2 regions of the Janthinobacterium paucivorans genome follow, and region 2 is predicted to be linked to the other one. Evidence: predicted binding sites of a transcription regulator. Region 2 holds the regulator's gene; the other holds the start of a gene.
The links. The regulator LexA, encoded in region 2, represses DNA repair genes until DNA is damaged. The targets are predictions, from matches to a motif close to ACTGTATNNNNATACAGT.

Region 1 (7,941 bases), 110 kb from region 2:
AAATGTTGTTGCCACCGAAAGTGAGCTTGGTGTTCTTGTTGACGCTGTAGGTAAAGCTCAGGTCGGCCGAGGTCTTGGCTGCGTAACGGGCGTTGGGCACGCCGGCAGCCGTGCCGCTGAAGGTGCCCAGGGTTTGCGGACCAAAATAAATGACGCGCAAGTTCGATTCCAGTTTGCCCGTGATGTAGTCGAAGCCCAGCGTGGATTTCGCGCGTGGGCCGCCCTGTTCGATGAACAGGCGTTCGCGCTCGGACAGCAGCACGTCTTCGTAGCCTTTCAGCGAGTCAGGCGTCTTGATTTTCATCACTTCCGTCTTGCTCAAGTTCAGCGCCAGGAAGGTGTTCAGGCGGTTGCCGGCCAGCTCGCCCTTGTGCGAGGCCGTCAGGTCCAGGCCGCGCGTGCGCGTATCGATGGAGTTGACGAAGAATTGCGCCTCGCCAACGCCCAACAGGGCCAGGCGCGCTGCCAGGTCCGGGTAGTTGTCGGCATTGAAGCGGCCCGACAGCACGATGCGGTCCTTGATCTTGATATTGTACAAGTCGGCCGTCACGGAAATGGCTTGCGTCGGCGTCCAGGTGGTGCCTAACGTAAAGCTGGTGGATTTTTCCTCTTTCAACTTGGGAATGCCGGCCGCGTTGGCGACGCTGCCGCCATTCGGGGCCAGCACCACGTCGGTAGGCACGCCGCCGATGAAGTCGGTGAAGGTGGACGAGAAATACACTTGCTGCAGCGATGGCGCGCGAAAACCCGTGCTGGCCGAGCCACGCAGCAGCACATTTGGCACCACTTTATAGCTGGCGGCCAGTTTGCCCGTCACGGTAGAACCGAAATCGCTGAATTTTTCATAGCGCAGGGCAGCCTGCGTTTTCAGGCGTTCCGTCCATTCCAGTTCCACGTCGGCATACGCGGCGATACTGTGGCGTTTGGCCTTGCTGGCGTCGCCGGGCTGGAAGCCGGGAAAGCCCTGACTGCCCGCATTGCCGCCCATGCCCACGCCGTCGGCGTCGATGTAGGAGCCCCGTTCGCCGGCCATGATCTTGTATTGCTCGCTGCGATATTCGGCGCCGAAGGCCAGGTTCATGCCTTTCATCACCGTGTCATAGTAGCGGCTGAAATCGGCGTTGCTGGTCAGCTGCTGGAACGAGAAGCCGCCCGCGTCGTAGTTGCTGGCGCTGACGCCTTTGCCGCCGTTCATCAAGTCGAGGTTGGCAATCGATGCATTCAAGGTGTTACTGATGTCGTAGCGCATCTTGTTGTAGCCAAAGGTTTGCGAAAAGTCCGCATGCCATTCGCCGATCTGGCTGCGGTGGCCGACGGTGGCGTACTGGTCGTCGATCTTGCCGTTAATGAACGGTACGAAACCGTTCGGATACATGGCGGCCGAATTGCGCGACGGAATGTCCTCGCTGCCGATGCCGCCACGGCCAAACGCGGCGCTCGACGCGTCACGCGTTTGCGCGCCGGCCGTGAAGTACAGTTTGCTGGTGCTGCTGGTGGCGTAGTCGCCATTGACGTACAGGGTCTTGTTCTTGGCCTTGGTGTCGCCGATGATGCGCATGCTGTCCGCATCAGCCCGGTTCGAGCGGCCCCGGTCCAGGTATTCGCCCGTGATGGCCAGGGTGCCCTTGTCGCCCAGCGCGATGCCGCAATATGCGGACGTCATATAGTTCTTGCCGTCGCTGGCTGAGTACTGGCTGTAGCCGGCTACCGCTTCGCAACCGAGGCTTTTCTTCAGTTCGATGTCGATCACACCGGCAATAGCATCCGAGCCGTATTGGGCGGCGGCACCGTCGCGCAGCACTTGCACGTTCTTGATCGCCAGCAAGGGAATCGCATTCATGTCCGTGCCCGTGTTGCCGCGGTTGCGCGCGCCAAACAGGTTGACCAGGGCCGTCGTGTGGCGCCGCTTGCCATTCACCAGCACCAGGGTCTGGTCGGAACCGAGACCGCGCAGGGCGGCTGAATCGACCAGGTCGGCGCCGTCGGCGCCCGTCTGGCGCGTGGAGTTGAACGAGGGCGAAATGTATTGCAGCGATTGGGCCAGGTCAAACTGGCCACCTTGCTCTGCCACCTTGGAAATGGGAATGATATCGACCGGCGCCATGGTGTCGGTGGCGGAACTGGTGACCCGGCGCGAGCCGACCACGCTGACTGTTTGCACGGGACCATCGGTGGCGCCCGCTTCCGTGGTCTGGGCCATGGCGGCGGGACCGAATGCGGCCATGGCGGCGCTGCCGTATAGGCTGATGAGGATGGCTTTACGCAAGATGGTAAGGGTGGGCACGCGGTGTCTCCAAGTGGCTGATGGGCAAGATTTATTTCATTCTAGTGCCATTGATTCTAGTGCCATCATTTCGTGCTCCACTAGCGATACTTTGTTTTTTATTACAAATCTGCCCCAACTGTTGTTTCCTGGTGGACTATCTTTTTGTCCATCGCCTGGCTTGCCTTACACTGGTGCATGATGCCCCTTTCAGGTGCACGCTTGCACCATGCCGCCCACCAGGATTTCCCCGGGACGGTAGTGCACCTCGATCAAACACGGTTGCTGTGTCACATGGCCCTGATGCAGGCGCAGCGATTGTTGCCTATGCGATGCCAGTGCACCCGCCGCTACGCCCGTGGCGCTGTCTTCCAGCGACGGGTCGAGATGGTTGAAGTTGCGTCCCTCGTAACTGTCTTCGCCCGTGCGGCAATACACATAGCAGCCGTTCACTGTATGCAAGGTGCTCCAGTCGGCGATCAGTTCCAGGTTCGGCCGCAGCGCGCGCAGGATGCTGCTGTCGGCCACTTCCAGCAGCAGCTTTGCACTGCCGACCGAGGCGATCACGGGCGGCGACAGCAAGTGCATGTGCTGGCCCATGAGTTCCGAGGCAAGATATTTTTCCAGCATGACCGCTGGCGCCGGTTGCGGCGTGAGGCCCACGAATAAGCGTTGCGATATGCCTGCCGCGCGGCGTACCAGTTGCAAGGCTTGCCCGTGCATGGCCGTGCTCACCGTCAGCGTTGCCGTGGCGCCAGGCGCCGTTAGCAGCACATGCGTCGCTGCCAAGGTGGCATGCAGGCACAGCGCACTGCGCGTGTGCGGATAATAATAGTCGAGCACGATGGCGCCGTCCGCTTGCCGGTCGATGAAGACGCAGGCGCCGACCCGGTGTTCGCGCGCGAAGGTTTGGCGCGCCGTGACGCTGGCGTGGTCGTTTTCCACGACCAGCGCTGCATTGCCGCCACCGGCTGCGGTGCCGAAACATTTCAGGAGTTGGACGATCATGGCAGTCTAGACAAAAGGAAAAACACCAGCATAAACGATCAGCACAATAAGTACGATCAGCACGATCAGCACGATCAGCACGATCAGCTGCCGCCCGATTCAAGATGCGTATAATATACTGTGTTTATATACAGTATTGAGGTGTGTCATGTGGGGCGCAGTCTTAGCCGAGTATGCTGAGTTGTATTGTCTGAGCAATTTCAGCTTCTTGCATGGGGCCTCGCATGCGGAGGAGCTGGTGGCGCGCTCTGCCCAGCTCGGTTACAGGGCGCTGGCCATTACGGACGAGTGTTCGCTGGCTGGCGTGGTGCGCGCCCATGCAGTGGCCAAGCGGACCGGTTTTCCGCTCATTATCGGCGCGCATTTTCATTTGACGCAGGCCGATGGCAGCCCGGCGCTGTCCTTGCTGGCGCTGGTGCAGGACCGCGAGGGCTACGGCAACTTGTCGGAGCTGATCACCATGGCGCGCACGCGCGCGGCCAAGGGCCGTTACTTGCTGACGCCCGATGATTTCGCCACGCCCCCGCCCGGGTTTGCCCATTTGCAGGGTTTGCCCGGCTGTCTGATGATCTTGCTGCCCAGCTATCCGGCCCAGCCCGAGACGCTGCGCGCGCAGGGCGCGTGGATGGCGTCCACCTTTGGCCGCGCGCGCAGCTGGATAGGCCTGAACCTGCTGCAGCGGGCGCAGGATGAAGCACACCGCAGCAGCGTGCAAGACGCCGCGCAGGCGTTGGGCTTGCGCGTGGTGGCTGTCGGCCATGTGTGCATGCATGTGCGTTCGCGCAAGCCCTTGCTCGACACCTTGTGCGCCATCCGCGTGGGCAAGCCCGTGGGCGAATGCGGCTATGCGCTGGCGCAAAATGCGGAGCAGCATCTGCGCGCCCGCTTGCGCCTGGCCAATGTGTATCCGCCGCAAGCGCTGGCCGAAACCCTGCGCATCGCCGCACTGTGTACCTTCTCTCTCGACAGCTTGCGCTATGAGTATCCCGATGAGCTGGTGCCCGCGCATCACACGCCGGCGACCTATTTGCGCGAGGAAACGTATGCGGGCGCGCGCGTGCGCTTTCCGCTCGGCATCCCGGCGCACGTACAGCAGCAGATCGAGCACGAACTGGCCCTGATCGCCGACCTTTCCTACGAGCCGTATTTCCTGACCGTCTACGACATCGTGCGCTTTGCACGCGGGCAAAACATCCTCTGCCAGGGCCGCGGTTCGGCTGCCAATTCGGCCGTCTGTTATTGCCTGCACATCACCGAAGTGGACCCGGCGCGCGGCAATTGCTTAGTCGAGCGCTTCATGTCGCGCGAGCGCAACGAGCCGCCCGATATCGACGTCGACTTCGAGCACCAGCGGCGCGAAGAGGTGATTCAATATATTTACGCAAAATATGGCCGCGAGCGCGCCGCGCTGGCGGCCGTGGTGATCAGCTACCGGCCGAAAAGCGCCTTGCGCGACAGCGGCCGGGCACTCGGGATCGACCTGGCCATCGTGGAAAAAGTCGCCAAGTCGCACCGCTGGTTCGACGGCAAGCGCGATCTGCTGGAACGCCTGGCCGAATGCGGGCTCGACCCGGAGGCGCCGTTGTCGCAGCAGTGGGCCAGCCTGGCGCAGCAGTTACTGGGATTTCCGCGGCACCTGTCGCAGCATCCCGGTGGCTTTGTGATTGCGCAAGGCAAGCTGTCGCGCCTGGTGCCGATTGAAAACGCCAGCATGGCCGAGCGCAGCATCATCGAGTGGGACAAGAACGACCTTGAAGAGCTGGGTTTGATGAAGGTCGACGTGCTGGCGCTGGGCATGCTGTCGGCCTTGCGCCGCGCGCTGGAACTGGTGAGTGCACGCCGTGGCGAGGAGTTCCGGATGCAGGATATTCCCGCTGAGGACCGCGCCACTTACGACATGATATGTCAGGCCGACACCATCGGCGTATTCCAGATCGAGTCGCGCGCGCAGATGAGCATGCTGCCGCGCTTGCGCCCGCGTCAATTTTACGATCTCGTCATTGAAGTGGCGCTGGTGCGTCCCGGCCCCATCCAGGGCGGTATGGTGCATCCGTATCTGCAGCGGCGCCAGCAGAAGGAAGCCGTGGTGTTTCCGAAAGGCTTGGAAAAGGCCCTGGGGCGCACCCTGGGCATCCCGATTTTCCAGGAGCAGGTGATGCAGGTGGCTATCATCGCCGCCGATTTTACGCCCGGTGAAGCGGACCAGTTGCGGCGCGCCATGGCGGCCTGGAAACGCAAGGGCGGCATGAATAATTACCATGACCGCATCGTCGATGCCATGCTGGACAATGGCTATGAGAAAGAGTTTTCCGAAGCCATCTTCAGCCAGATCGAGGGTTTCGGCGAATACGGTTTCCCCGAATCACATGCGGCCAGTTTTGCCCTGTTGACGTACGCCAGTTCCTGGCTGAAATGCCACGAACCGGCTGCCTTCCTGTGCGCCTTGCTCAACAGCCAGCCCATGGGCTTTTACAGTCCATCGCAGCTGGTGCAGGATGCTCGCCGGCATGGCGTGCAAGTGCTGCCCGTCGATGTGGCCGTCAGCGGCTGGGAGGCGACGCTGGAAGAACAGGAAGGGCAGGCCGGGCAGGTAGGGCCGGCAGCGCAGGGCGGCGCGCCCGCCGTGCGCTTGGGCTTGAACAGTCTGTTTGGCATGCGCATGGAGGCGGCCAGTCGCATCGAGGATGCGCGTTCCATCGCCGCCTTTCTTGACGTGGCCGACCTGGCCCGGCGTGGCGGCCTGGACCGGCATGACTTGCAGGTGCTCGCTGCCGGCAACGCCTTGCACGCGCTGGCCGGGCACCGGCGCGAGGCGTTGTGGCAGGCGGCCGGCGCCATGCCCGACACGGACTTGCTGCGCGCCATCACACCAGAGGAAGACTTACCCGTGCTGGCCGCGCCGACGGAAGGCGAGAGCATCGTCAGCGACTACCGCGCGCAAGGCCTGACGCTGGGCCGCCACCCGCTGGCGCTGCTGCGCAAGCCGTTGCTGGAGCAGCGTTTCCTGCCCGCCGCGACGCTTGCCAGCTACACGCATGGCCAGCTGGCGCGCGCCTGCGGCATCGTCACCGTGCGCCAACGCCCGGGCACGGCCAAGGGCGTGGTCTTCCTGACCCTGGAAGACGAGACAGGTACGGTCAACGTCATCGTCTGGCCCGATCTGGTGGACAGCCAGCGGCGCGAAGTGTTGAGCGCGCCCCTGCTGGGCGTGTACGGCGTGTGGCAGCGCGAAGGGCTGGTGCGCAACCTGGTGGCCAAGCGCCTGGTCGATATGTCGCATTTGCTGGGGCGTTTAAGGACCAGCAGCCGCGATTTTTGTTGAGAGTGAGCGCTGGCGAGGAAGGCATGGCATTATTTGAATATGACAACATTATCCGAACCGATCATGCGTCCCGCCCTGGTCGCCGACGCGCCCGCCATCGTTGCCCTGATCGATGATTTGATGCCCTTTTTGACCTTGCACCCGGACGGTGCGGGGGCAGAAAAATTTATTCAACACTGCCGCCAGCCGGCCATCGAAGGCTACCTGTCGCTGCCCAATTACGCTTACCAGCTGGCGTATCTCGATGGTGAGTTGGCCGGCGTGGTGGCGATGCGCGACAACACGCACCTGTTCCACCTGTTCGTGCCGCGCGCCCTGCACCGGCGCGGCATGGCGCGCCGTTTGTGGCAGGCTGCCCGCGAGGTATCGCTGGCCAGGGGCGGCGTGACGGCGTTTACCGTCAATTCCTCGCTCTACGCCTTGCCCTTGTATGCCAGCTTGGGCTTCGTCGCCACGGGGCCGAAGGTGGAAATGGACGGCATTGCGTTTGTGCCGATGCGCATGCCGCTGTAGAAATTAGTCCAACGGCAAGGAATGGGGGCGTACCCTCAGGTTTCGACCCCAGCATTTGCTTTTTGGGGTGGTATTGATTGCCGGCACGCGATCTGGTCCGGATTTGAGTACCGCCCACAGCGCAGTCTGATGTACGCGAGTCCCGCGCTGTTTTGTTTTATTGCGCACGCGGGGGTGCCATGCAAGCAGTGCGTTGATATTTTGGCAGTTATAAAAAATTTGCATGCTTTACGCCGCCTTAGTTGTAAATGAGAATCATTTCTATTAAAATGCCCGCCTATCCTGTTTGCACTGCACGCTTTACCCGAAAGGCCATGCCCATGAAATTCCCCCTGTCCTTCGCCGCCGTCCTGCCCACCTGCGTGCTGGCGCTGAGCGCCTGCAGCAGCGTCGCACCGTTGAGTGCGACGACTGCCGCGTCCGTTTCTGCGCAAGACGTGCGCCAGTTGGGCGAGATCGTTGACTTGCGTAGCGGCCAGCGCCTGAGCGCTGAACAATTGCTGGTCCAGCTGGCAGCCGCGCCGCGCGTGATCGTCGGCGAACAGCATGATCAGCTCAGCCATCACCAGATCGAGCAATGGCTGTTGCAGCAATTGCAGGGCCAGCGTCCGCAAGGCAGTGTGCTGCTGGAAATGCTCAATCCGGACCAGCAAGCCAAGGTGGACAAGGTCAAACCGTGGCTGCAGACGGACCCCGTGGTGCGCCCGGCACACGTGGCCGAGCTGATGGCCTGGCAGCCAAGCTGGAAATGGGAGCAATATGGCGACCTGGTCATGACGCTGATGCGCGCGCCATACCCGCTCTGGTCGGCCAACCTGGACCGCAGCGAAATCAA
Region 2 (7,941 bases):
CCATTGCCGACGTCAATCCGGCGCTCACGAACTTCGAGGCTTCGTGCTTCGATGGCGTGTATGTGACGGGCGATGTGTCGCAGGAATACCTGGACCGCCTGGAATACGCGCGCCATCATCCGAAAGCAGCAGCGCCTGAAGATACGCCCCGTCCCCAGCTGAACTTGAACCTGGCAACGACAGAAGCGTAATCGCCGCCTTGCCATTAGGGTTAGACCCGTCGGGTCTGACCCTAATGCCGTTAAGTTAGTGTTAGTGATGCTATTTTTAGCCCAAGAACAAGGACTGGGGTCGGACCCTGAGGGTCCGACCCCAGCTCTTTGCCTCTGGGTTTAGCGAATTTACTGGCGCTCATAAATCAGGCCAAAACTCTTAACTGAACGGCATTAGGGTCTGCCCCCAGCTTTTGTTTAGGGTTAATAGTTTCCAGCATCCACCATGACCACCAAAAAAAACTACGGCTTTACCACCACCATCTTGCATAGCGACCGCCGCAAGGGCATCGAGCACGGCTCGCTGCACAAGCCGATACACACCTCCGTGGCGTTTGGCTACGGCGACGCGCGCCAGCTCGCTGCCGTATTCCAGGGCAAGGAACCGGGCTTCCGCTACGGTCGCCAGGGCAACCCGACGGTTTCTGCGCTGGAAGAGAAGGTCAACAAGATGGAGGACGGCGTGGCGACCCTGTGCTTCGCCACCGGCATGGGCGCCATCGGCGCCGTGGTGCAGTCTTTGCTGCGCGCGGGCGACCATGTCGTCTCATCGGCTTTCTTGTTTGGCAACAGCAACAGCCTGTGGCAAACAGCGACGGGGCAGGGTATCGCCGTGTCCTTCGTCGACGCCACCGATGTGGCCAACGTGGTGGCCGCCATCACGCCGGCGACGCGCATCGTGTTTGTGGAAACCATCGCCAATCCGCGCACGCAGATTGCCGACCTGGCGAAAATCGGCGCCCTGTGCAAGGAGCGTGGCATTTTGTACATCGTCGACAACACCATGACGACGCCCTACCTGTTCCGCCCGAAAGCGGTGGGTGCCGGTCTGGTGGTCAATGCGCTCACGAAATCCATTGGCGGCCACGGCAATGCGCTGGGCGGTAGCTTGACGGACACGGGCGTGTTCGACTGGACGCAGTATCCGAACATCTTCGAGAACTATAAAAAGGCGGCGCCGGTGCAGTGGGGCATTGCGCAAATCCGCGCCAAGGCCTTGCGCGACTTCGGCGCATCGCTGGGACCGGAAGCGGCGCACCATCTTGCCGTCGGCGCGGAAACCATGGCCTTGCGCATGGAGCGCACCTGCTCGAACGCCCGCGCGCTGGCCGGCATGTTGCAAGCCGATCCGCGCGTGGCGGCAGTGCATTACCCAGGCTTGCCGTCGCATCCGCAGCACGCGCTGGCGACGCAGCTATTCCGCAGCTATGGTTCCCTGTTCAGTTTTGAATTGAAGGACGGGATCGATTGTTTCGATTTCCTCAATCGTTTGAATCTGGCCATTCCAGCGAGCAACCTGGGCGACACGCGCACCCTGGTCATTCCCGTCGCCCATACGATCTTTTACGAGATGGGGGCCGAGCGTCGCGCCAGCATGGGCATTGCCGAGTCGCTGATCCGCGTGTCGGTGGGTATCGAGGACGAGGCCGATTTGCTCGAGGATTTCCGTAGCGCGTTGGAGCAATGATGCCCAACCAAACCTGCTGCGGGTCGGTATAGGCGGCTTGTGATGCTCACCGGCTCGGCGCCCCGTACTGAGTACGGTTCTGCTTCTTTGCCACCTCCCCCTTCCGCTCGCCACGGTTTTGTCGGACATTGAAACTTGCGTGTCCGGCATGAGAGGGGCCGCAAGCTAAAAACTGGGGTCAGACCCGGCGGGTCTGACCCCGGCATGCACTTTTACATGCGGTGGCTTAATGCCAGCTGCGCATCAAGCCTACCGCCAAACCTTCCAGCGCAAACTCATCTTCCGGCGATACAGTGATGACCTTGAAGTCGGGATTTTCCGGCAGCAGTTCGATGACGGAGCCCGTCTTCTTGTAGCGTTTGACGGTGACTTCATCGCCGATGCGGGCGACGACGATCTGGCCGTTCTTGGCGCTATCGACTTTTTTCACTGCCAGCAGATCGCCATCCATGATGCCGGCGTCGCGCATGGACCAGCCGCGCACCTTCAGCAGAAAGTCGGGCTTGGCTGAAAACAGGGCCGGGTCGACGTTGTAGCTCGCTTCCAGGTTTTCCTGCGCCAGGATGGGCGAGCCGGCCGCCACGCGGCCGATCAGGGGCAGCGACATCAGTAGCGCTGCCTGCACTTTCGAGGACAGCGCCTCGGCGGCAGCACTCGCCGCTGCACCGATCAGGCGGATGCCGCGCGAGGTGCCGGGCGAAATCTCGATCGCGCCCTTGCGGGCCAGGGCTTGCAAATGCTCTTCGGCCGCATTGGCCGATTTGAAACCCAATTCATTGGCGATTTCGGCACGGGTAGGAGGGAAGCCCGTATTTTCAATCGCATCCTTGATCAGGTTCAGGATTTGTTCTTGTCGTGCAGTCAGCTTGATCATGAGCGGTGGGTGCATACTAAAATGCTGTCTATATGAACAGTCTGTATTTTTGTACAGTATCGTCCACTATGCAAGGGGATTTCCCTTATTTGCGCCAATTTCGTGTGAAATACTGGAATGCACGGTAAAAAGCCGCTGGCTGGCCGCGTGAATGGGCCGCTTGTTGAAGCAATCATTGAAACGTTTGCAAAAGCCGGTTATAATCTTCGGCTGACCTTCCCACACCCGTCTTGACGCCGGGGTGGGCGATTATCAATCCGACCTGAAGGAGTTTGCATGCGTCATTATGAAATAGTCTTTATCGTCCATCCGGACCAAAGCGAGCAAGTGCCCGCGATGATCGAACGCTACAAAGCCAGCGTAACCACCCGCGGCGGTTCGGTTCACCGCGTGGAAGATTGGGGCCGCCGTCAAATGGCTTACTCGATCCAAAAGCTGCCTAAAGCACACTACATCTGCCTGAACATCGAATGCGACAACGAGACCCTGGTCGAGTTGGAAACAGCATTCAAATTCAATGATGCCGTGTTGCGTCACCTGACCGTTAAAATGAAGAAAGCTGAAACAGCTCCTTCGCCGATGATGAAATCGGTACAACGCGAAGACGCGGCCAAAAGCCACCGCACCGAAGCACCAGCAGCCGCTCCAGCAGCAGCAGCCTAATTGTTGACCAGGATCGTGCGCTGAACCAGCTACAAGTCACTGCCATCATTGCCGAGCGCGAAATATTGCGCTATACCCCGGCAGGGTTGCCGATTGTGAATGCAGTATTGCAACACTCTTCGCAGCAGATGGAAGCAGGAATTGCCCGTTTGACCGAGTTTGATATTGCCGCGCTAGCCGCTGGTGAAATCTCAGGCCGGTTCAGTCAGGCAAGCTTGGGCGGGGTGTATCAGTTCACGGGTTTCCTGGCCAGAAAAAGCCGCAACAGCAAGAGTTTGGTGTTTCACATCATTGATTTTAGTGCAGTCACCCCGACTAGCGCATTTTAGATACAGGAGCCTGACATGGCATTCGGTAAAAAGTTCGACAAAAATAAGCTCAAGCTTAAAGAAAAACGCAAACAGCAAAATCCGTTGTTCAAACGCAAGAAGTTCTGCCGCTTCACCGCAGCTCACGTTGAGCAAGTCGACTACAAAGACGTCGACACGCTGAAAGACTTCGTCCAAGAAAACGGCAAGATCATGCCAGCACGCCTGACCGGTACCAAAGCGCACTACCAGCGCCAAGTTGACACCGCAATCAAGCGCGCTCGCTTCCTCGCGCTGCTGCCATACACCGATCTGCACCACGCTTAATCGGTCAGATATTCCTGGAGAAGAACTATGCAAATCATTCTGTTAGAAAAAGTTGTTAACGTCGGTAACCTCGGCGAAGTCGTCAAAGTCAAAGACGGTTACGCACGTAACTTCCTGATCCCGCAACGCCTGGCACGTCGTGCTACGGCAACCGCTGTGGCTGAATTCGAAGTCAAGCGCGCCGAACTGGAAAAAGCTGCTGCCGCCAAGTTGGCCGCATCGCAAGCCCAGGGCGAAAAACTGAGCGGCCTGACCGTTCAAGTTGCTCAAAAAGCTGGCGTCGATGGCCGTCTGTTCGGTTCCGTCACCAACTTCGACATCGCTGAAGCGCTGACCAAGCAAGGTTTTGCTGTTGAAAAAGCACAAATCCGCATGCCTACCGGCCCGCTGAAGACCGTTGGCGAGCACAACGTTTCGGTTGCTCTGCACACCGACGTCGTCGTCGAAGTCGTTATCGCTGTCGTTCCAGACGCAAACGCGTAATCGTTTGCGGGCCTGGCCCGCAAGTGTGACGCTCTATGAAAAGCCGGGTTCGCCCGGCTTTTTTATGGCCTTTTTTTCGCTCAATTTCAGCCCTTTATTTTTGCCAGCACGCCGAAGCGGGTATAATTCGCGCCATGAACGTCCCCTCTGATCCGCAACTGGATTCCCTCCGTATTCCGCCGCATTCGATCGAAGCAGAACAATCCGTTATCGGTGGTCTGCTGCGCGATAATGCAGCGTATGACCGCATCGCCGACTTCATGCATGCGGAGGATTTCTATCGCTATGACCATCGCATCATCTTCGAGCAAATCGTCAAGATGATTAACGCTTCCAAGCCAGCCGATGTCATTACTGTTTTTGAAACCCTGACCCAGCTCGGCAAGGCCGATGATGTGGGCGGACTCGCGTATCTGAACGCCATGGCGCAAAATACGCCATCGGCCGCGAACATCCGGCGTTACGCCGAGATCGTGCGCGACCGCGGCGTGCTGCGCAAACTTATCACCGTCGCCGACGATATTTCCGGCACGGCCTTCAGCCCGCAAGGCAAGGAAGTCAAGCAGATGCTTGACGAGGCCGAGTCGAAGATTTTCGCCATCGCCGAAGAGGGCGCGCGCGGCGCCCAGGGCTGGACCGCTATCCAGCCCCTGCTGACGCAGGTGGTCGAGCGTATCGACGAGCTCTATAGCCGCGACAACCAGAGTGAAATCACGGGCGTGCCCACCGGTTTCATCGACCTCGACCGCATGACATCAGGTCTGCAGCCGGGCGACCTGGTCATCGTGGCGGGCCGTCCATCGATGGGTAAAACGGCGTTTTCCGTCAATATCGGCGAAAACGTTGCCATTGACAGCGGCTTGCCCGTGGCCGTGTTCTCGATGGAGATGGGCGGCGCCCAGCTTGCCATGCGTATGCTAGGCTCCGTCGGGCAGCTGGACCAGCATCGTCTGCGCACGGGCCGCCTGAATGACGAAGACTGGCCGCGTCTGACGAATGCGATTCAAAAGATGAACGACGCCCAGTTGTACATCGATGAAACGCCGGCCTTGAATTCCATCGAACTGCGCGCCCGTTCGCGCCGTTTGTCGCGTCAATGCGGCAAGCTCGGTTTGATCATCGTCGATTACTTGCAGCTGATGTCGGCCAATACGCCGGGCGATAACCGCGCCTCGGAGATTTCCGAGATTTCACGCGGCTTGAAAGGCCTGGCGAAAGAACTCGGTTGCCCGGTGATTGCCCTGTCGCAGTTGAACCGCTCGCTGGAGCAACGCCCGAACAAGCGTCCTGTGATGTCGGACTTGCGCGAATCGGGCGCTATTGAGCAGGACGCCGACGTAATCCTGTTCATTTACCGTGACGAGGTGTATAACCCCGACTCGCCAGACAAGGGTACAGCCGAAATCATCATCGGTAAACAACGTAACGGTCCAATCGGCAGCATTCGTCTCACCTTCATGGGGCAGTACACCAAATTTGGCAATTACAGCGGTGGCCTGGCGCTTTACCAAGGCGACTAAGACCCCGCAGCACTGGCACCCCATCGCTGCCCCCTCTTGCGGGGCGGCTTTCTGTAGTAAATATCACGATTTAATGCTTAACGGAGAATCACATGTTTGGACGCTTGATGCCCACTGAGGGCAAGTTTTTTGAATTGTTTAACCAGCACGCGGAACTGTGCGTCAAGGGCGCCAAAGAAATGCTCGGCCTGATGACCAATTTCGACGACCTGGAAAACCGCGTGCATGCGATCGAAAGCATCGAGAAACAGGCCGACAAAGTCACTTACGCCACCGTGGAAATGCTGCACAAAACCTTCATCACGCCGATCGACCGTGACGACATCCATCAACTGATCACGCGCCAGGACGACATCCTCGACCTGCTGGAAGACGCGGCGCAAACCGTCTCGCTGTACGACTTGAAAGCTGTCACGCCGGAAGCCAAGCGCCTGGCCGAACTGGTCTTGGCCTGTACCGAAAAAGTGCGCGATGCCGTCGCCATGCTGCACAACATGGACAACTCGCGCAAGATCGTCGCCATCTGCGAAGAGATCGACCGTCTGGAATCGGACGCCGACCACGTGATGCGCGCTGCCATGTCCAAGTTGTTCCGCGACGAGCCGGACGTGCGCAACTTGATCAAGCTGAAAGCGATCTACGAAATTCTGGAAACCGTGACTGACCGTTGCGAAGATGTGTCCAATATTATCGAAGGCATCATCGTCGAAAACGCGTAAGCGTTGGGCATGTCCTGAACCAGAATCAGAAAAGAAATTACAATGACCATACAAATCAGCATCTACGTGCTAGGCCTGTTGATCGCCCTCGCGCTGCTGTTTGACTTCATGAACGGCTTCCACGATGCCGCCAACGCGATCGCCACGGTGGTCTCGACAGGCGTATTGAAACCGCAGACCGCCGTTGCCATGGCCGCCACGTTCAACTTCGTCGCCATCTTCGTGTTCCACCAACTGACCGTCGCTGCCACGGTGGGCAAAGGCACCATTGACCCGACAGTGATTGACCAGTACGTGGTCTTTGGCGCGCTGATGGGCGCCATCTTCTGGAATTTGTTTACCTGGTATTACGGTATTCCATCGTCTTCCTCGCACGCGCTGATCGGCGGCCTGGTGGGCGCCGCCGTCGCCAAGTCGGGTACGGGCGCGCTGGTCGCGGCCGGCCTGTGGAAAACAGTGGCCTTCATCGTGATCGCACCGGTGCTGGGCTTTGTGTTCGGCTCGATCATGATGCTGCTGGTATCCTGGATCTTCGTGCGATCGACGCCGCGCAAGGTCGACAAGTGGTTCCGCCGTCTGCAACTGGCATCAGCGGCGGCCTACAGCCTGGGCCACGGCGGCAATGATGCGCAAAAGACCATCGGCATCATCTGGATGCTGCTGATCGCCGCCGGCTACTCGAGCGTGAACGACCAGATGCCGCCGCTGTGGGTCATCATCTCGTGCTACACGGCCATCAGTTTCGGTACGCTGTTCGGCGGCTGGCGCATCGTCAAGACCATGGGCCAGAAGATCACCAAGCTCAAACCCGTCGGCGGCTTCTGCGCTGAAACGGGCGGCGCGATCACCCTGTTCGTTTCGACGGCGCTGGGTATTCCCGTGTCGACCACGCACACCATTACGGGCGCCATCGTCGGCGTCGGCTCGGCACAAAAAATGTCGGCTGTGCGCTGGGGTGTCGCGGGCAACATCGTCTGGGCCTGGATATTCACGATTCCTGCCTCCGCTTTCGTGGCGGCGGTTGCATGGTGGATAGGCCACCACATCATGTAATGAATAGCCATCGCCAGTAAAAAGGGAGCCTTGCGGCTCCCTTTTTTATACCCCGGCCAGTTCCACCGTGAGTCCTTCGCAGGCGAGGAACACTTGCAAGCCATCAAGACGGTGCACATAGCGGCCCATCACGTCGGCAAATACGGCTTCGAGTTGCTCATCGCTGCGGGTCGGCTCATGGTGGGTGCAGTACAGGCGCCGCGCGCCGCAGCGCAGAGCCAGCTCGAAGGCGGCGTCGAAGGTGCCGTGGCCCCAGCCTTGCTTGCCCGTGTACTCCTCGCGCGTGTATGAGCAGTCCATGATCAGCGCATCGA

Region 1: ACQ4V8_RS01290 (error-prone DNA polymerase) is a predicted target of LexA. The motif match lies at 3,389-3,406, and genes of this name have one in related genera.

What each region holds. Positions count from the first base shown of each region.
Region 1 is NZ_JBNYXR010000001.1:287,127-295,067, forward strand. Features, by position in the region: gene ACQ4V8_RS01280 (TonB-dependent receptor plug domain-containing protein) at 1-2,224, opposite strand, end outside; gene ACQ4V8_RS01285 (PhzF family phenazine biosynthesis protein) at 2,474-3,271, opposite strand; gene ACQ4V8_RS01290 (error-prone DNA polymerase) at 3,420-6,593, shown strand; gene ACQ4V8_RS01295 (GNAT family N-acetyltransferase) at 6,633-7,106, shown strand; gene ACQ4V8_RS01300 (ChaN family lipoprotein) at 7,427-7,941, shown strand, end outside.
Region 2 is NZ_JBNYXR010000001.1:397,040-404,980, forward strand. Features, by position in the region: gene purF (amidophosphoribosyltransferase) at 1-191, shown strand, start outside; gene ACQ4V8_RS01750 (cystathionine gamma-synthase family protein) at 439-1,680, shown strand; gene lexA (transcriptional repressor LexA) at 1,907-2,554, opposite strand; gene rpsF (30S ribosomal protein S6) at 2,831-3,217, shown strand; gene priB (primosomal replication protein N) at 3,238-3,546, shown strand; gene rpsR (30S ribosomal protein S18) at 3,562-3,852, shown strand; gene rplI (50S ribosomal protein L9) at 3,880-4,335, shown strand; gene ACQ4V8_RS01780 (replicative DNA helicase) at 4,470-5,855, shown strand; gene ACQ4V8_RS01785 (DUF47 domain-containing protein) at 5,948-6,574, shown strand; gene ACQ4V8_RS01790 (inorganic phosphate transporter) at 6,617-7,627, shown strand; gene ACQ4V8_RS01795 (MBL fold metallo-hydrolase) at 7,673-7,941, opposite strand, start outside.